DNA from 3 places in the Achromobacter sp. F4_2707 genome. Region 2 is predicted to be linked to each of the others. Evidence: predicted binding sites of a transcription regulator. Region 2 holds the regulator's gene; each other region holds the start of a gene.
What was found. The regulator FNR, encoded in region 2, switches genes on or off when oxygen is low (the NO sensors DNR and NnrR bind a similar motif). The targets are predictions, from matches to a motif close to TTGATNNNNATCAA.
Positions count from the first base shown of each region.

Region 1 (6,370 bases), on a different contig from region 2:
AGCCCTGCTGGAGCGCAGTTATTATTCGGTGGGCGGCGGGTTTGTGGTGCAAGGTGACATCGACGGAAAACCGGGGGCTGTGCCCCCTGCTTTGCCTGATATGGCAGAACTGCCCCGCCCTTTTCGTAGCGGCGAAGACCTGCTTCGTTTATGTGAAGAGTACTCGTGCTCCATAGCCGATCTCATGCGAACCAACGAAGCGCATTGGCGGCCCGAGGAGGAAACCATTGCCGGGCTGCAACGTATTTGGGAAACCATGCAAGCCTGTGTCGAGCGGGGTTGCCAAACAGCTGGTGTATTGCCGGGAGGGTTCAACGTCAGGCGCCGAGCTCCGGAGTTGCTAGGGCGGCTGGAAGCCCGTGGCGGGCACGACGGGGCCGACCCACTGACTATCATGGATTACGTCAATCTCTATGCTTTGGCGGTCAATGAAGAAAATGCCGCCGGTGGTCGGGTGGTGACCGCGCCAACCAATGGCGCCGCTGGCATTATTCCGGCTGTGCTGCATTACTACTGGCACTTCATCGAAGGCGCGTCCAGCCGAGGCGTAGAAGATTTTCTGCTGACGGCTGCAGCCATTGGTATTCTGTACAAGGAAAATGCCTCGATATCAGGGGCGGAAGTCGGCTGCCAAGGAGAGGTCGGCGTGGCGTGCTCCATGGCGGCGGGCGCCTTGTGTGCGGTCTTGGGCGGAACGCCCGAACAGGTCGAAAATGCCGCTGAAATCGGCATGGAGCACCATCTGGGCTTAACCTGCGACCCGGTGGGCGGGCTGGTGCAAATACCTTGTATCGAACGCAATGCCTTGGCGGCGGTGAAGGCTATCAATGCCGCCCGTATGGCTTTGCATGGCGACGGTACGCACAATGTCAGCCTTGATCAAGTGATCAAAACCATGCGTGAAACCGGTGCAGACATGCTGAGTAAATATAAAGAGACGTCTCAGGGCGGCCTCGCGGTGAATATTGTCGAATGCTAGGTCACCAATGCGTGACGCCAGCCCCTGCAGAACCTTTACGCGGGACGACTCAGGACATCAAGAAAAGCGCCCACTACGCGGCTGGTGGGCCGGTCTTTACGCTCTAGGCGATAAAGCGATCTCGACAACCCGGGCATGCCGTCTATGTGGAGTTCTATCAGCCGGCCTAATAGCAGCAGGTCCTCCACCACAGCAAAAGGCAGCATTGCAACGCCCAGCCCGGCCGCCACGCCTCGAGCTATCCCTTCGTTGCTGCCGATTTCAATTGTGCGGCGCGGTTGCATGCCTTGCCGCTCTAAAAGGTCTAGCACCACTTCGCGTGTGCCTGAACCTGTTTCTCGCATCAACCAAGTGCTATCGCATAAGTCGCGTTCAGACACCCTCAAGGTTTTCTGAGCGCTAGCCACCGGCCTGAGCTCCGCTATGACCGCTTCAGGCTGTGTGTGGAAAAAGCCCGGTGGCGCCACAATAACCAGCCGTTCTTCCTTCCAGGGGTAGTACGCCACCCCTTCTTTTTGCACCGGCCCTTCTACCAGTGCCATGTCCAGACGGCAATCGTAGAGATCTTCAACAATAGTTTGCGTATTCGCTGCTACGATTTTCAGGACAATGTCCGGCCAGAGGCGCGAAAAACTCTGTAAATAGCGCGGCAGCCAGTAGCTGGCTATGGTGGTGCTGGCACCGATGATGAGTTCGCCCCGTTTAAGGCCACTGCGGGCCTGCAAGTCTTCAATAGCTGCGTGTTCTAAAGAGAATATTGCCCGGGCATGAGCATTTAGTGCCAGCCCTGCATCGGTTAGTGCCAGGCTTGGCCCGGTTTTTTTCACACGCGTGCGTTCAATCAGCATCGTATCGAGCTGACGCTCCAGCTCAGACACGGCCTTGGAAACGGCAGGCTGGCTGATGCAGAGCTGGCGTGCGGCTTCCGAGAAGCTGCCTTCCCGCGCGACATGATGGAAGACACGTAATAAGTGCAGATTGAGTCGCATATAAATCGCTGAATAGAGAATAAGCCGCCCGCTCACCGCAGGAGCAACACTTAGTTTAACTAAAAGTTATGAGGTGGTGAATATTATGCATTCGACTTATAGGATGCCGCTACGTATGCTGTTGATACATTGTTTGTCTGATCTGCCCCATTATGTCCACGCACCACTCAAACCCAACGCTTCCGACCAGCCGGCTTTTCAACTGGCCTGGCGGTTCATGGTGGGCAGGGCTGGCGCTGGCTGGCGCCATTGCCAGTGGCGGCCTGTGGCTGGCCAAGCTTGAAAGCATGAAAAGCGTGGGCTTGAGCGCTCTTACTTTCGCCATTGTGCTGGGGATGGTGCTGGGAAACACGGTTTTTCCCCGTATTGCTCCCCATACAAGTGCCGGTGTCGACTTCTGCAAGGCTAGGCTGCTTAGGCTGGGAATTATTCTGTTTGGTTTCCGGCTTACGTTTCAGGAAGCTGCTGCGGTAGGAGCAGCGGGCATTGTTCTGGATATTGTTATCATTTTTTCTGTCTATGGGCTGGCCATGGCTGTAGGCAGACGCATTCTGAAAATGGATAGCCAGACATGCATGCTGGTTGGTGCAGGCAGCGCTATCTGTGGGGCGGCAGCGGTCATGGCGATGGAACCCATCGCCCGTACGCCCGCGCACAAGGTTTCAGTCGCTGTCGCCACCGTAGTGGTGTTTGGCACCATCAGCATGTTTTTATACCCGCTGCTCTATCCTTACTTGGGGATGTCAGAACACGCTTTCGGTGTATTCATAGGCTCTACGGTGCATGAAGTCGCTCAGGTCGTAGCTGCGGGCGATGCTGTCGGGCCAGTCGCAGCCGGTACGGCCGTAGTGGAAAAAATGCTGCGCGTGATGATGTTGGCGCCCTTCTTGATGCTGGTGTCCTGGTGGGTTCAGCGTCGAGCCAACAAGAGTGCGGCCAGTAGCGCCACCAAACCGGCTGCGCCTGCCCTACCCTGGTTTGCCGTGTGGTTTGTCGTGGCGGTTGGACTCAACTCCACAGGCTTTGTGTCGCCCCAAATTGCGCAAGGGCTGGTAGAAATCAGTACAGTGCTGTTGGCCATGGCAATGGCTGCGCTAGGCCTGCGCACACATGTCAGCGCCATCCGCCAAGCAGGCGCTGCGCCACTGGCTCTGGCAGGCGTGCTGTTTCTCTTCCTGCTGTTGGGAGGCTATGGCTTGAATCTGCTGATCTCTTACTTGCTCTAATCTTAAGGCGCACCCGAAGGCGTAAAATAGGCTCAGGTTCGCTGTTTGCTTCTCACTTCTTGTTGCGAAGCCTAGGCATGGTGGCGAGCCGTTATTGATGCAGATCAATACGTACTTTCCACTAGTGCCGCATAATTAATCGATTCGTAATTACACGGTCGCCCTTGAAGCGAGGACATCCTGACTCGTGAGGGTGCTATTTGATACGACAGGGAGATCTACCTATGTTCGCAAAAGTCTCATTCGCTGCACTGCTGTCCCTCGTGGCTGTTCCTGCCATGGCAGCAAACTGCTCCGCCGACATTGAAGGCAACGATGCCATGCAGTTCAACACCAAAGAAATCGTGGTAGACAAGACCTGCGACGAATTCACGGTCAACCTGAAGCACGTAGGCAAGCTGCCCAAGGCTGCAATGGGTCACAACGTTGTCATCACCAAGGCTGAAGATCGTCAAGCCGTTGCCAACGACGCCACGTCGGCCGGCCCCGCTAATGATTACCTGAAGCCTGACGACGCTCGCGTCATCGCTCACACCGCCCTGATCGGCGGCGGCGAAACGGCTTCCGTCACCTTCAAGACTGCTGACCTCACCGCCGGCGGCGACTACGATTTCTTCTGCTCCTTCCCTGGCCACTGGGCCATCATGAGCGGCAAGGTCGTGGTTAAGTAAGCCACTGATTGCTGGGCAGAATACTGCCTTTAACCGCTGCGCCCCAGAGTTTGGATCAATATCCAGATTTCTGGGGCGCAGTTGTTTTTACGGTTGCTCTGAATCGTTTGCCCAGGATGGCATAGGTTTGTCTTAGGATGCCATGGAATCCTGACTAAACATGCATGGATTCGAGGCGCCGCCGCAGCGCATAGGCGCGGGTGCTGGTGTCCATCTCTACATCATCCCAGGTAATGACTGCGTCCGCTGCCACGTCCCGTTTGAGGCGCACGTCATGGGCCAGCCCCAAGGGAACGGCCCCTAAAGCCAGCGAACGCTCTACTGGCAGCAATTTCCCCCATACGGTGTAGCCGCCCTCCCCATCCAGGACTTCTCCTTGCTTGAGTGCGCGCTTTGAGGTGGCAACGACATCGGCCACCCACTCGGACGGCGTGCCCGTGGCTTCGCCACGCAGGGCCACCGATGCGACAGACATCCCCACTTCCAGCCCGATAAGGTGCCAGCGTTTGTACAGCGTGAAATAGCGGCCGCTCGGGTCGGTGTGGGCGTTGTATTCCTCGAAGCAATGGCGGATGTAGGAAGTTTCTCCTTCTACCGTCACCCACACCCCCATGCGGATATCGTAAGGAATGCTACGACCATCCGGCTCCAGGCAGGACACCACTTCCACCATGCCTTTACGCTCAAGAACCCCTCCCTCAGACGTGGGGCGGGTGACAAAGGGGATGTCGGCAATACTGGCTGGGGGATAAAGCAAACCGCCAGACGGCACGCCCAAGCCCGTAGCGTTGGCCACTGCGGCGCTTTCGATGGAGGGCTTGGAACCGTCGAGAAAGCTGTTGAACATTTTTGGGTTTAAACCGCCGCGTTGCGCCTGTTCGGGTGTCAGACCGTAGTACTCCCAAACGGTTTCGGGCGTGGAGGTTTTGAAATGCGGCAGCCACTTATGGCCGCGCCCTGCGGCAACAACGGGAAAGCCGCAGGTTCGTGCCCAATCGACCAGCTCACAAATCAGGGCGGGCTGGTCACCATAAGCCAGCGAATACACTACCCCCGCCTGCGCCGCTTCGCGAGCTAGCAAGGGGCCGCAAAACGCGTCGGCTTCTACCGTGACGTTGACCACATGTTTGCCATGAGCAAATGCTTGCAAGCAGTGATCCACCGCTGCAATGGGGTGGCCGGTGCATTCCACAACAATGTCGATGCGCTCATCGCTGACGACTGCCTGCCAGTCGTCGGTCACCCAGGTCGTACCCTGAGAAATAGCGGTATCCAAGTTGTCGGCTCCGGCGCGTCCCGTCTCCCAGCCCACGCGCTCAAGATTGCGATGTGCAGATTCAGGATAGAGGTCGGCGATGGCCGCCAGATGCAGGCCAGGCGTTCGGGGTATTTGCGCCAGATACATGGAACCGAACTTCCCTGCCCCGATCAGACCAACGCGAATCGGGCGACCGGCGGCTTCGCGCGCTCGCAATTGCGCATACAGACTCATTTTTTGTCTCCGAGCCGGCCAGCGAATGCAGGCCGGTTTCTACTTTATTGTTGTGCGGGCCGCCTGGAGGCAACCCGGGATGCTTAAAGAATTTCTTCGATGACTTCAGCAGGCCGGCACAGACGCGTACCCTTGTCTGTGATAGCAAACGGCCGGTTCATGAGTATGGGGTGATTCTCCATGGCCTGCAACAGGGTCTCATCGTCTACCGAAGGGGCATCCAGACCCAGTTCTGTGTACAGCGCTTCCTTGCTGCGCACGGCTTCGCGCACGCTCAGCCCGGCAGCTGCGATCATTTTTGCCAAGGCATCGCGTTTGAGCGGATGTTTGAGGTATTCGATCACTTCCACTTCGTGGCCATGTTCTTGCAAGGCTTGCAGGACTTTTCGGGATGTTCCGCAACGGGGGTTGTGATAGATAACTGCCATGCTGATTCCTGAAAAAACTTGAAGGTGCGTGCATATTATCAGAGCGCGGCGCGACGCTTGCCGCAGAATGGTAAATTAAGGCATTGACGTCCAACGCTTATTCATGGAAACGATCTCTTCTTTTTCTGCCCGTTCCATACATGGCGACGAAGTGGCCCTGGCCGACTACGCCGGTCAAGTGCTACTTATCGTTAACGTTGCTTCGGAATGTGGCTTCACGCCTCAATACGCTGGGTTGGAAATACTGTATCGCGACTACAAAGACCAAGGTTTCGCGGTGCTGGCTTTCCCCTGCAATCAGTTTGGCCGCCAGGAACCCGGCGACGCCAAAGCGATTTCGGAATTCTGCGCCTCGCGCTACGACATTACCTTCCCTTTATTTGAAAAAATTGAAGTGAACGGCCCGAACGCTCACCCGTTGTACGTTTGGCTGAAAAGCCAGAAGGCAGGCATTCTGGGAAGTGAAAGTATCAAGTGGAACTTCAGCAAGTTTCTGGTAAACCGTGAAGGCCGTGTCATACAGCGCTTGGGGCCGACCGCCAAGCCGGAAAGCTTGCGCAAGGAAATTGAGCGCGCCCTCGCATC
Region 1 is NZ_JAZDRJ010000010.1:642-7,011, forward strand. It holds gene VRY85_RS10655 (L-serine ammonia-lyase) at 1-979, shown strand, start outside; gene VRY85_RS10660 (LysR substrate-binding domain-containing protein) at 1,015-1,968, opposite strand; gene VRY85_RS10665 (YeiH family protein) at 2,121-3,194, shown strand; gene azu (azurin) at 3,419-3,865, shown strand; gene VRY85_RS10675 (NAD(P)H-dependent oxidoreductase) at 4,020-5,357, opposite strand; gene arsC (arsenate reductase (glutaredoxin)) at 5,441-5,785, opposite strand; gene VRY85_RS10685 (glutathione peroxidase) at 5,889-6,370, shown strand, end outside.
Region 1: a site for FNR is predicted at 3,289-3,302, ahead of azu (azurin). Genes of this name have one in related genera too.

Region 2 (6,370 bases):
GCATGGCACAAGCTGCGCACCGACCCCATCCTGAAGTTCCTGGTGGTGTCGCTGTCGTTCTACGGCATGTCCACGTTTGAAGGTTCCATGATGTCCATCCGCACAGTGAATGCGCTGTCGCACTACACTGACTGGACGGTCGGCCACGTGCACTCTGGTGCATTGGGCTGGGTGGCAATGATCACCATTGGTTCCCTGTACTACCTGATTCCGCGCCTGTTCGGCCGTACCAGCATGTACAGCACAAAGGCCATTGAGGTTCACTTCTGGATCGCAACCCTGGGCGTGGTGCTGTATATCGCCGCCATGTGGATTGCTGGTGTGATGCAAGGCCTGATGTGGCGCGCTACGAGCCCCGACGGCACGCTGACCTACTCCTTTGTTGAGGCGGTTAAGGCAACTTACCCGTTCTACGCGATCCGTCTGTTGGGCGGCCTGATGTTCTTGGCTGGCATTGTCATCATGCTCTGGAACACACTCATGACCGTACGCATTGGCGTCAAGGGCGTGAACCCCGAGGTTCCCCTGTACAGCCCCGATGCACGTGACCCTGCGCTGCGTATCCCGCCCGCGAGCACGACACCGGCCACCGCCTAGGAGAATTTCAAAAATGGCGCAAGAAAAAACCAAATTCTTTTCGCACAAGTTGGTAGAAACCAACGTGGGCTGGCTGATGTTCTTCAGCTTCCTGGTCATCTCCTTTGCTGGCCTGGCCCAAATTGTGCCGCTGTTCTTCCAGCACTCCACCACCGTGGCGACCGAGGGCGTGGAGCCCTACGACCCGCTGCGGTTGGTCGGGCGCGACATCTATATCCGCGAGGGTTGCGTTGGGTGTCACTCGCAGCAAATCCGTATGCTCAGCTCGGAAGTGCAGCGTTATGGCCCTTACTCTCTGGCAGGTGAGGGTGTGTACGAGCACCCCTTCCTGTGGGGTTCCAAGCGCACCGGCCCTGACCTCGCCCGCGTAGGTCAGCGTTACTCTGATGATTGGCACCGCGTTCACTTGCGCGATCCTCGCGCTGTGGTTGCGGAATCCAATATGCCGGCCTATCCGTGGCTGCAGCACAACACCGTTGAGGGCACCAACGTATCCGCTCGTATGCGTGCGTTGACTCGCCTGGGTGTGCCCTATACGGAAGAGCAAATCGAAGCGGCCCCCGAGGCACTGGTAGGCAAGACGGAAGAAGACGCCATCGTTGCCTATCTGCAGGGGTTGGGTGTGGCTGGCCGTGCAGCGGCTGAGCGCGCCGTGCTCCAGGGCGGCGAACGGCCTGCGGACATCACCGCTCAAGGAGATCAGCAATGATCGCAATCATCAATGCTCTTGCCACCATTCTGGCAATGATTACCTTCCTTGGTATTTGCTGGTGGGCATTCTCGCGCGGCCGGGCACAGGCGAACCGCGAAGCGGCCATGCTGCCTTTCGCTTTGCCTGATGAAGGCACCACGGATAAAAAGAATTAGGAGCTTCCATGAACGATTTTGTAAGTAGCTTCTGGAGCTACTGGATTGCAACTCTGGCCCTTGGTGGTGTCGTATTCTGTCTAATCCTGCTGTTTTCGCAGCGGGTTTGGCTGAAGCGCGAGATCGACCAGGTCGAAGACACTGGCCATGTCTGGGACGGTGACCTCACTGAACTGAACAATCCGATTCCACGCTGGTGGACTATCATGTTCATTCTGCTGTGTGTGGTTGCCCTGGGAATGTTCGTCTTGTATCCGGCACTGGGTTTCGGCCCAGGTGTAACGGGCTACAGTTCCGCTCGTGAAGTACGGGCTAACCAGATCGAGTTGCAGGAACGTATTGCTCCGATCTATGCGCGTTACGCAGAAATGTCCTTCGAAGATGTGGCGAAGGACGCGGAAGCACGTGAGATCGGCCAACGTTTGTTCCTGAATAACTGTGCTCAGTGCCATGGTTCCGATGCGCGTGGTGCGGCCAGCTTTCCCAATTTGGCTGATAACGACTGGATCTGGGGCGGCGAACCGGAGCAGATCATTCACACGATTACGGAAGGCCGTCACGGCATGATGCCGCCATGGGGTTCTCAGCTCAGCCCGTCCGAAGCGTCCGATACCGCTCAGTACGTTCGCTCTTTGTCCGGCCTGGCTCACGATCCCATGCGCATCGTGGCTGGTAAGCGTCATTTTGATGCGTTCTGCGTGGCTTGCCATGGTGCCGACGGCACAGGTAATACCGCCCTGGGCGCCCCCAATCTGACCGACAATATCTGGCTGCACGGCAGTTCAGAAGCCTCCATCGTTCAGACTATTCTGAATGGGCGTGAGAACATCATGCCGCCTCAGAAGAACCTGATGACCGAAGATCAGATTCGCCTGCTGGCGGCCTGGGTCTGGGGGCTGTCGAATAACGATGGCAATGTTGTTGCCGCCGCTAACTGAAGCATTTAATCCAAGGTAAACACAAGTAATGAGTAGTCAGGATCCCACCGTCAAGCCCCGCAACGAAGGTCAAGAGGACGCCCCTAAATGGCAGCCTCAACCGATCTCAAGGCCGGGGGGTGGGTCCTCACCCGTAGTTGAAAAAGCCCTGGCCGACGTACGGAATAAAATCTATCCGCGTTCGGTCACGGGCTATTTCGCTAAATGGCGTGTTGCGCTCGTTTACTTTACGCAGATTATTTTCTACGGGCTGCCCTGGTTGCAATGGAATGACCGCCAGGCTGTTCTATTTGATCTGGGCGCTCGCAAGTTTTATATCTTCGGCATGGTGCTGTGGCCGCAAGACATCATTTACCTGACTGTCTTGCTGGTGCTTTCAGCATTCTCGCTGTTTTTATTTACGGCGTTGGCAGGCCGGCTATTCTGTGGTTACGCCTGTCCTCAAACCGTTTATACCGAAATATTCATGTGGGTCGAGCGCAAGGTCGAAGGCGACCGGTTGGCCCGCATTCGGCTTGATGAAGCCCCCTGGAGCCTGCGCAAGTTCCGCGTCAAAGCCACGAAACACATTCTGTGGGTGCTGATTGCGCTGTGGACGGGCTTTACATTCATCGGTTATTTCGCACCTATTCGCGAACTGCTGCTGGGTGTGTTTGCCGGAACTCTGGGTTTCTGGCAGTGGTTCTGGATGTTCTTCTACGGCTTTGCCACCTGGGGCAATGCCGGTTTCATGCGCGAACAAGTCTGCAAGTACATGTGTCCCTACGCTCGTTTTCAGAGCGTTATGGTTGACGAAGACACGTTCGTTGTCACCTACGACTATGTGCGCGGGGAGCCGCGTGGCGGTCGCTCTCGCCGGATTGATCACAAAGAAGCCGGCATGGGAGATTGCGTAGACTGTAGTCTGTGCGTGCAGGTCTGTCCCACCGGTATCGATATCCGCGAAGGCATGCAATACATGTGTATCGGGTGCGGCGCCTGTGTAGATGCCTGTGATACCGTCATGGACAAAATGGAGTACCCCCGAGGCCTGATCCGTTACACGTCGGGGAACGCCATTAAGGAAGGTCTGACACAGCAGCAAGTACGCAAGCGCACCTTGCGCCCGCGCACGATGGTCTATACCGCCATTTTGGGCGTTATCTTCATCGCCTTCATGGTGTCTCTGGCGACACGCACTACCTTGCGGTTTGATGTGATCCGTGACCGAGGGGCTTTGGGTCGTGAGGTGCCGGGCGGCATGATTGAAAACGTGTACCGCCTTCAGATCATCAATACGGCGGAAGAGCCGTTGACCTTGTCGTTGTCCGCGTCCGGTGTGCCCGAAATCGTGGTGACAACAACCGACGGCGATAAAACTTCTACGGTAGAAATCCCAGCGGCATCCAATAGGCTGGTACCTATTGTGGTACGGATGCCGGTTGGTCAGGCGGAGCCAGGCTTGCACAATATCGAATTTCGCGCGAGTGCGACATCGGAGCAGGGCCGGGAGATCGAGGCTGTTGAACCGTCTAGTTTTTACGTTCCCAATTGATATCAACATTGAAAACCGATATCGTATTAATTAAACCTCAAACAAGCACGTGGCATGAAAGACACTGATCAAGCGAAGCCCTGGTATCGCGAACCCTGGCCCTGGATTCTCATGGCAGGTCCCGCCCTAGCCATTATTGGGTGTGCGATCACCATTTATCTGGCTTTCCAGAATTTTTCAGATCAGGAAATCCGTGATGGTGGGGTAAAGCGAGGTCTCGTGGTGACCAAACCTCAGGTAGAAACTAAGGCTCAACCCTGAATGTGCGCGAATTCAAGGTTCGTTATCTACAGCAGCGCTAAGCTGTTTGTTAGGGGAATTACGCCCTTGGCGTTGAAGAAGCAGGAGACCGCTCTATGAAATGGCGTTCATTGATGTGGATAATGTGGCCTTCTTTTCTGGTCGCTGCGATGATGACCTTTTTTGTGTTCGCCTTCATAGACCCTCTGGATCTCGTGATTTTCGGGCATATCGAGACCAGCCGTATGCAGGCTTACACAATAGGTTTTTTCTTTTTCTGGGTGATGGCCGCGCTGTCCAGCACACTGACGCTTAAAATCGCGCCACGTCCGCGTGAGTACGATGAATTCGGCGACCCTTTATAGGGCGCCTGGGGCGGCGTAATCGCGCTTAGCCGCAGTCGCTGCCGGAAAGGCTGCGCAGGGCCTGGATATCAAGAATATGGACTTCTCGCTGGCGAATTTGTAGCAGGCCTTCGCGCGCAAAGCGTGAAAACAGCCTGCTGACGGTTTCGAGAGTCAGGCCGAGATAGTTGCCGATTTCTTCACGGCTCATGCGAAGTACAAACTCATAGGGCGAATAGCCCAAGGCGGAAAGCCGATGCGACAGGTTTAGTAAAAAGGCTGCCAGTCGTTGTTCCGAACGTAAAGACCCCAGCGACATCACCAATTGGTGAGAACGGTTGATTTCCTTGCTCATCAACCTGCGAAACTGCTGTTGCAGGGCAGGGAAATGCAGCGAAAGCTGATCCATGTCGTCAATGCGAATCACACAGACCTCGCTGTCTTCCAGAGCGATAGCATGGGAAACATGAGTGTTGTTTACCAAGCCGTCCATGCCGAGAATCTCGCCGGGTAGCAGGAAGCCGGTGATCTGTACTTGGCCAGCAGCGTCTTCAAGTTGAGTTTTAAGTGTGCCAGACCGGATACCGTAGACTGCTTCGGTTTTGTCGCCCAGGTGAAAGAGAGCCGAACCCTTGGGCACGCGAATGCGCTCCCGGATAAGCTCATCAAGCCTCGCGACATCGTTGCGTGCCATACCTAAAGGAAAGCACAGTTCGCTCAACATACAGGTTGAGCAACGGGTGGAGTCGGAAGTTACACTAATTCGCTTTTGCATACGTCAGGTTGCCCTTGCGGGCGCACAGCGGCTCGCCAGTGCTGTTTGATATAGATCAAGTATAAAGGATAGCCGGGTGCCTGTCCCGATTGTCATGTTGGTGGTTTTATGCTAGGAGGCGCAGCTTTTGATTTCCGCCCATCTGTGTTACTCGGGCGTTTGTTTGTTTAAGCCGCCGTTCCAGTACGTGGGCGAAGAGTAGTGCCCTTTGAGCATATCCAAGAATAAGCGCAGCCTTTGAGGTAGATGTTTGCGTTCAGGCATCAGGGCAAATATACCATTTACAGGTGCAGCATATTCGTCGAGTACCGTAATCAGATGGCCGGCTTCAATATCTTCCTGAACCTCCCAAAGCGAGCGCCAAGCCAGCCCCATGCCAGCAAGTGTCCACTGATGCAGAACTGAGCCGTCGCTGCATGCAAGGTTGCCCTTTACCCGAATGGCGCGTACTTGGCCGTTTTGAGTCAGTAGCCAGCCTTTGGCTTGGTTGCCTTGTTGGCCGAAAGATAGGCAGTTGTGTTCCAGCAGGTCATCGGGCGAATTAGGGCGGCCGTTGCGCTGGAGGTATGAAGGCGAGGCGACTATGACACGCTTGTTGTCTGCCAGCCGAACGCCCACTATGCGGGAATCCTCCAGCTCGCCTATACGGATGGCGCAATCGTAGCCTTCGTCGATGAGATCGACTAATCGATCGCTGAGATCCAAGCTAATACTGACATCTGGGTAGGAAGCGGTGAAGTCGGGCAGAAGCGGGGCGACATGGCGGCGCCCGAACCCTGCGGGGGCGCTGACGCGCAGGTGGCCGGACGGGCGCACGCTGCCTTGCGATATACGTGACTCCAAGTCGTTCAGCTCGCGCAGGATGCGCTGAGCCTCTTCTAAGAATAGACTCCCTTCGGATGTCAGCGACATGCTGCGTGTGGAGCGCACCAGCAACTTGATACCCAGCCGCGCCTCTAATGCATTGATGCGGCGGCCTATCATGGCGGGGGCGACACCTTCCTGCCGCGCAGCGGCGGACAGGCTGCCCAGTGCGGCGACGGCCACAAAGCTTTCAAGCTGCTTGAAACGGCTC
Region 2 is NZ_JAZDRJ010000008.1:44,950-51,319, forward strand. It holds gene ccoN (cytochrome-c oxidase, cbb3-type subunit I) at 1-597, shown strand, start outside; gene ccoO (cytochrome-c oxidase, cbb3-type subunit II) at 611-1,306, shown strand; gene VRY85_RS09235 (cbb3-type cytochrome oxidase subunit 3) at 1,306-1,464, shown strand; gene ccoP (cytochrome-c oxidase, cbb3-type subunit III) at 1,473-2,402, shown strand; gene ccoG (cytochrome c oxidase accessory protein CcoG) at 2,431-3,936, shown strand; gene VRY85_RS09250 (FixH family protein) at 3,991-4,197, shown strand; gene VRY85_RS09255 (hypothetical protein) at 4,293-4,541, shown strand; gene fnr (fumarate/nitrate reduction transcriptional regulator Fnr) at 4,567-5,295, opposite strand; gene VRY85_RS09265 (LysR substrate-binding domain-containing protein) at 5,443-6,370, opposite strand, start outside.

Region 3 (6,370 bases), on a different contig from region 2:
CGCGCTTGCCCTCCAGGCTATCGAGCAGAGAGGTTTCTTCGCCACAGATGTACGCGCCGGCTCCTTTACGCACTTCCAACGTGAAGCGCCGCCCGCTGCCTTGGATATTTTCCCCCAGCCAGCCCGCTTCGCCCGCACGCTCGATTGCGACATTCAACGCCTGAATGGCATGCGGGTATTCCGAACGCACATAGATGTAGCCGCTATCGGCGCCCACCGCCTGCCCGGCGATGGCCATGCCTTCTATCAGCGCGTAAGGGTCACCCTCCATGAGCATGCGGTCAGCGAACGTGCCGGAATCGCCTTCGTCGGCGTTACAGACCACATACTTTTGTTGGGCGCCGGCATTCAAGACCGTCCGCCATTTGATGCCAGTGGGGAAGGCGGCACCGCCACGCCCGCGCAACCCGGATTGGGTCACTTCTTCAACAATATCGCCGGGCTGCATCGACAAGGCGCGCGCTAAGCCCTTCCACCCGCCATGAGCGGCATAATCTTCTAACGATAAAGGGTCGGTCACGCCCACACGCGCAAAGGTCAGGCGTTCCTGATTCTTCAGATAGGGGATTTCTTCAGTCAAACCGTGGCATAAGGGGTGAGCGTTGCCTTGCAGCCAGCCTGCGTCAAAAAGGCCTGACACATCGTGCGCTCGCACCGGGCCATATGCCACGCGCCCGCCAGACGTTGCCACTTCGACAAGAGTTTCCAGCCACAGCATGCCGCGCGAGCCGTTTCTGACGACGCGCACCGGCAGATTTCGCGCGGCGGCTTCGTCTTCAATTGCCCGCACCACCTCATCCGCGCCCACGACCAAGGCAGAGGCATCACAGGGCACATACAGAGTCACAAGCTCGTTCTGTTGTGGCTGCCCGGCCCATTTCTGAATTTCCGACCGCGCAGTGTTGGCCGCGCGAGCGGCTTGGCGTGAATCCCGCGAGCTACAGGCCGCACCGCCCCTTGCTTGCTGAACCAGATGTTCAAGCTTTTCAGGGGTGACACGCGCATGGGGTTCGCCATCCAGCTCGACAGCGGGAGATTGGGCGCACAGGCCCAGGCAGTAGACGGGTTCTAGCGTGATAGCGGCGTCGCTGCTTGTTTCGTGGAAATCACAGCCCAACAGCTGACGGGCGTGCTCGGCCAGCGCTTCGCCGCCTTTGGCTTGACAGGATTCCGCACGACAGATGCGCAAGGTGTGGGGGCTTGCGGGCTGCGTGCGGAAATCCGGGTAGAAGGTCAGCACACCGTGCACTTCAGCCCGGGAAATATTGAAACCCTGAGCGATTCCCCCCACCAAATCGGCGGGGATATACCCCAGGGCATCTTGCAATTCATGCAGTGCGGGCAGCAGCCCTCCCGGTTGAGCGGCATGCCGGGCGATGATCCCCAGCAGTGGCGCAGGCATGGACATGGTGCAAAACCTCCTGGGGGATTTTCAAACTTCGCCTGCCACTGAAGCGGTGCGCAGGCCGCCGGATTCAGTGTACCCCTTAGGAATGATTTGTCACATGCCGGCCTGCCTGCTGCTACAGCATCTTGCCGGGGTTCATGATCGAGTTAGGATCAAAAATCTGCTTAATCTGCAGCATCAGCCTGACCTGCATGGGGTCTTTGTGATGATGGAAAGCATGGCGCTTGAGCTGACCGATTCCATGTTCAGCACTAATACTGCCGCCATAGTCAGCCACTTCCCCGAAAACGGCATCCGCCACTTTCCCTTCCCACTCCGCCGCCCAGGTTTTCTCGGCCCCCAGCGGGCGAGACACGTTGTAATGCAAGTTGCCATCGCCGAAATGGCCGAAGATAAACAGGCGGCAGTCGGGTGAAACCTTCCGCAAGCGGCGCTCAGCGGTTTCAATGAACTGAGGAATGCGCTCAATGGGCAGAGAAATGTCGTGCTTCAGATGGGGGCCATCCGCCCGCTGCGCTTCAGAAATCTCTTCGCGTAAGCGCCATAGCGTTTCCAGTTGGGACAGCGAGGCCGACACTGCCGCATCCTGGCACAAACCGTCCTCAAGCGCCTGGCCGATGACCTCTTCCAGTAAGGCCTGCAGGCCCTCCTCATTTGCCGTATCCGCCAGCTCGATCAGCACATAACCCGCGTACCGCTGCTCAAACGGCTGGTGCATGCCGTCTACGTGAGTCAGAACGAGGTCCAGGCATTCGTCAGTAAAGTACTCGAAGGCCTGGAGCCGGGCTCCGCACGCACCATACACCGAACGGAGGAGTTCCAACGCCTGTTGAGCCGACTCCACGGCCGCCAGCACAACGGAACGGACTTGGTTCAGGGGGTGAAGCTTGAGCGCCACCCCGGTAATCACGCCTAAGGTGCCTTCCGAGCCAATAAAAAGTTGCTTGAGGTCGTAGCCGGTATTGTCCTTATGCAGCGTTTGCAGGCCGTTGAAAATTTCGCCGTTGGGTAGCACCGCCTCTATCCCCAGCACCATTTCCCTCGCCATGCCGTAGCGCACCACATTCACGCCGCCAGCGTTGGTGGCCAGGTTACCGCCGATCTGCGAGGAATCTTCTGCCGCCAAACTCAGCGGGAGCAAACGCCCTTGTTCTTCGGCCGCCCGGCGCAAATTGCCTAATATGCAACCCGCATCCGCCACTAGCGTATTGGAAATGGTGTCGATGGCGCGAATCTGGTTCATGCGATCCAGCGACAACACGATGTTGGCGGGTGAGAGGTCCGGCGTGGCCCCACCGCACAAACCGGTGTTGCCGCCCCTGGGCACAACCGGGACACGATGCTCATTACACAGCCGCAAGCAATCAGCCACCTGATGGGTGTTGGTGGGCCGCACCACCGCCTGCGCGTTGCCTTTGTAGACCCCGCGCCAATCGGTCAGCCACGGTTCGATTTCAGCCGGATCGCTGATGACGACATCCTCGCCAAGCGTTTGCACCAGGGTCTTAAGAAATTCTTGATTCATTTACGGCCTGCGTTAAAGGAAGAAGGAGAAGAAGAGGTTGAAACCGACACATCAAGCCCAAGCCGTTCGCACGCACGCTGCAGATGTTCCTGGGCGCGTAAGCGGGCCTCCATGGGGTCGCGCGCACGAATCGCCCTAAATATGGCCTCATGTTCTTCGTGCACACTTTGGGTGCGCGCCAGTGCAGATTCATCAGTGGCGGGGCCTGCCATTTCCAGCTTCAGCGTATGTAGACGGGCCACTTGCACACTGTGGCGCCACTGGTCTGACAAATACGCCAGGAGCTGTGAATAGTGCGGATTATGGGTGGCTGCGGTCAAGCTGCGGTGAAAGGCGAAATCCCATTCCAGAGCGCTTTCAGGCACATGCAAAGACGCCCTGAGCTCAGCAAGAATATGCGCCATGTGACGCAGGTCTTCCTCGGTAGCGCGCTGCGCCGCCAACGCCGCCGCTTCCCCTTCCAAGCCCGCCCGCAACTCGTATATGTGCAGCAAGGCCTGGCGATCACCGGCCTGTGCGGTATTCATTTGGAAACCGTCCTGTAGAACGTTGCTCAACACCATGCAACCCACACCCTGGCGGCTACGTACCAGCCCCTGGGTGCGCAACCTTTCGGTCGCCTCGCGAATGACGGCCGCACTCACGCCAAACTCTTCGGCAAGCAAGCGGCCAGCCGGCAGTTTTTCGCCAACGGCGTATTGACCCTCCAGGATTCTATTGGTGAGAACGTCTGCCACATGATCGGTCAGACTGGTGCGTTGTTTCAGCATAGGAGCATATTATCAGGTTATCAGATAACCAGATAAGGTTTACGGCACCAAGCATCGTATGGCTGTTGCAAGCGTTACTCTGGCGCCGTCTTGGTTTCCTTATCTGTCGCGCCCTTTCTAAGCCCCCTGATTTGCGCCAAAACGCCCGTCGGCTCAGCCATTTTTAAGATAGATCAAGCATTTCCAAATCTGTTAGATGCAGCCCTTGAAGCACTACATGTAGTGATTTAAAGTCCACCAATCACTAAATACAGTATTCAAGAGGGTCAGCTATGGCAAGGATCGACGTACGGTCGTCAGTGGATGAATACCTGAATCGGGCGGACTGGCGCGTGAATGCCAATGCCAATCAGGGGTATTCGCTGGGCGGTTTAATTCTTAATTTGTCGGGCAAGGTGATCGCCAATTACTGGCTAGACCACGTCTACCCACCAGATATTGGCGAGGCCCATCGCGAAGGCGATTTGCACATTCATGATCTGGACATGCTGTCCGGCTACTGCGCCGGCTGGTCATTGCGCACGCTCCTGCACGAGGGTTTGAACGGGGTGCCTGGCAAGGTTGAGTCAGGCCCGCCACGGCATATGTCCAGCGCGGTTGGGCAGATCGTGAACTTCCTGGGCACCATGCAAAACGAATGGGCGGGTGCCCAAGCCTTCAGCTCCTTTGATACCTATATGGCGCCCTTCGTACGCAAAGATGCGCTCAGTTACGAAGCGGTGCGCCAGTGCATGCAAGAACTCATCTACAACCTGAATGTGCCATCGCGCTGGGGCACACAAACCCCTTTTACCAACCTGACTTTCGACTGGGTTTGCCCAGAAGACTTACGCGAACAAGTACCAGTTATCGGCGGTGAGGAAATGCCCTTCACTTATGGCGACCTCCAGGCGGAAATGGACTTGATTAACCGCGCCTATATAGAAGTGATGATGGATGGCGATGCCAAAGGGCGGGTATTTACCTTCCCTATTCCCACGTACAACATCACGGAAGATTTCGACTGGCACAGCCCCAATACGCAACGCCTATTCGAAATGACGGCGCGCTACGGCCTGCCCTACTTCCAGAACTTCATCAATTCGGAACTCAAGCCGAACATGATCCGTTCCATGTGCTGCCGCCTGCAGCTTGATTTGCGCGAGCTGCTTAAGCGCGGCAACGGCCTGTTTGGCTCGGCTGAACAGACCGGCTCGCTGGGGGTGGTCACCGTTAACTGTGCGCGGCTGGGGTATTTATACGCTGGCGATGAAGCAGCACTGATGGCGCGCCTGGATGAGCTTCTGGAATTGGGGCGAGACAGCTTGGAAATCAAGCGCACAGTTATTCAGCAACTGATGGACGACGGCCTGTTTCCGTATACGCGGCGCTATCTGGGCACCTTGCGCAACCATTTTTCCACCCTGGGCGTGAATGGCATCAATGAAATGATCCGTAATTTCACGCGCGACGAACACGACATTACCACCCGTTGGGGCCATGAATTTGCATTGCGGCTGCTGGATCACGTACGTGCGCGAATGGTGGAATTCCAGCAAGAAACCGGCCACATGTACAACCTGGAAGCGACGCCTGCCGAAGGCACGACCTATCGTTTCGCCAAGGAAGACCGTAAGCGCTGGCCCGATATTTTTCAGGCGGGGACCCATGAAACGCCTTACTACACGAACTCATCGCAATTGCCGGTGGGCTTCACGGACGACCCCTTTGAAGCGCTAGAACGCCAAGATGCTCTGCAATGTAAATATACCGGCGGCACGGTGCTACATCTGTACATGACCGAATCGCTGTCCAGCGCCGACGCTTGCCGCACCTTGGTGCAGCGCGCATTGGGCAACTTCCGCCTGCCCTACATCACCGTCACCCCAACCTTTTCCATCTGCCCCGTGCATGGCTACCTGAGCGGCAACCACCCGTACTGCCCCAAGTGCGACGAAGAGATTCTGGCACGCAAGCAGCGGGAAGCCGCCTGACCTTACCTCCCTATCATCTTTCTGAGGAATCTACTATGTCTACACACTTGCAAACCATCACACTACGTGACGACGAGCGCCAGCCTTGCGAAGTCTGGACTCGCGTCATGGGCTACCATCGGCCGGTTTCGTCGTTCAACATCGGTAAAAAAGGCGAATTTCACGAACGGCGATACTTTACGGAAAGTGCGGCCGGCCTGAGCGCCAGTGTGTTCAGCCACCGCAAAAACTTGGCAGCCTGACCATGCACGCCGCCGTTGCTCTCTCACAGGCGGCGGCCCGGCCTGAGTCGGCTGGGCTTTCCGCTGAGACCGTTGCATTGCTGCCGCCCATTACGCTGAAAGTGGGAGGAATCACACCTTTTTCCGCCACCGATTTTCCCGGCAAGCTGTGCGCGGTGCTTTTCGTACAGGGCTGTCCCTGGCGCTGCGGCTATTGTCACAACCCCCATCTCCAGGCCCGCACCGCCGAAAGCCCAATCAGTTGGGATGACATCAGCGCATTCTTGCGGCGGCGGACGGGTCTGATCGACGCAGTGGTGTTTAGTGGCGGCGAACCCACCATGGATTCCGGCTTGGAAACAGCCATGCTGGAAGCTCGCGAGCACAGTTTCTTGGTAGGGCTGCACACCGGCGGCATATACCCGGATCGGCTACGCAAGGTATTGCCGCTGGTGGACTGGGTAGGCTTGGAC
Region 3 is NZ_JAZDRJ010000004.1:39,469-45,838, forward strand. It holds gene VRY85_RS05155 (formate dehydrogenase subunit gamma) at 1-1,408, opposite strand, end outside; gene VRY85_RS05160 (FAD-binding oxidoreductase) at 1,524-2,933, opposite strand; gene VRY85_RS05165 (FadR/GntR family transcriptional regulator) at 2,930-3,703, opposite strand; gene VRY85_RS05170 (ribonucleoside triphosphate reductase) at 3,976-5,676, shown strand; gene nrdD (anaerobic ribonucleoside-triphosphate reductase) at 5,712-5,918, shown strand; gene VRY85_RS05180 (anaerobic ribonucleoside-triphosphate reductase activating protein) at 5,921-6,370, shown strand, end outside.
Region 3: a site for FNR is predicted at 3,867-3,880, ahead of VRY85_RS05170 (ribonucleoside triphosphate reductase). Genes of this name have one in related genera too.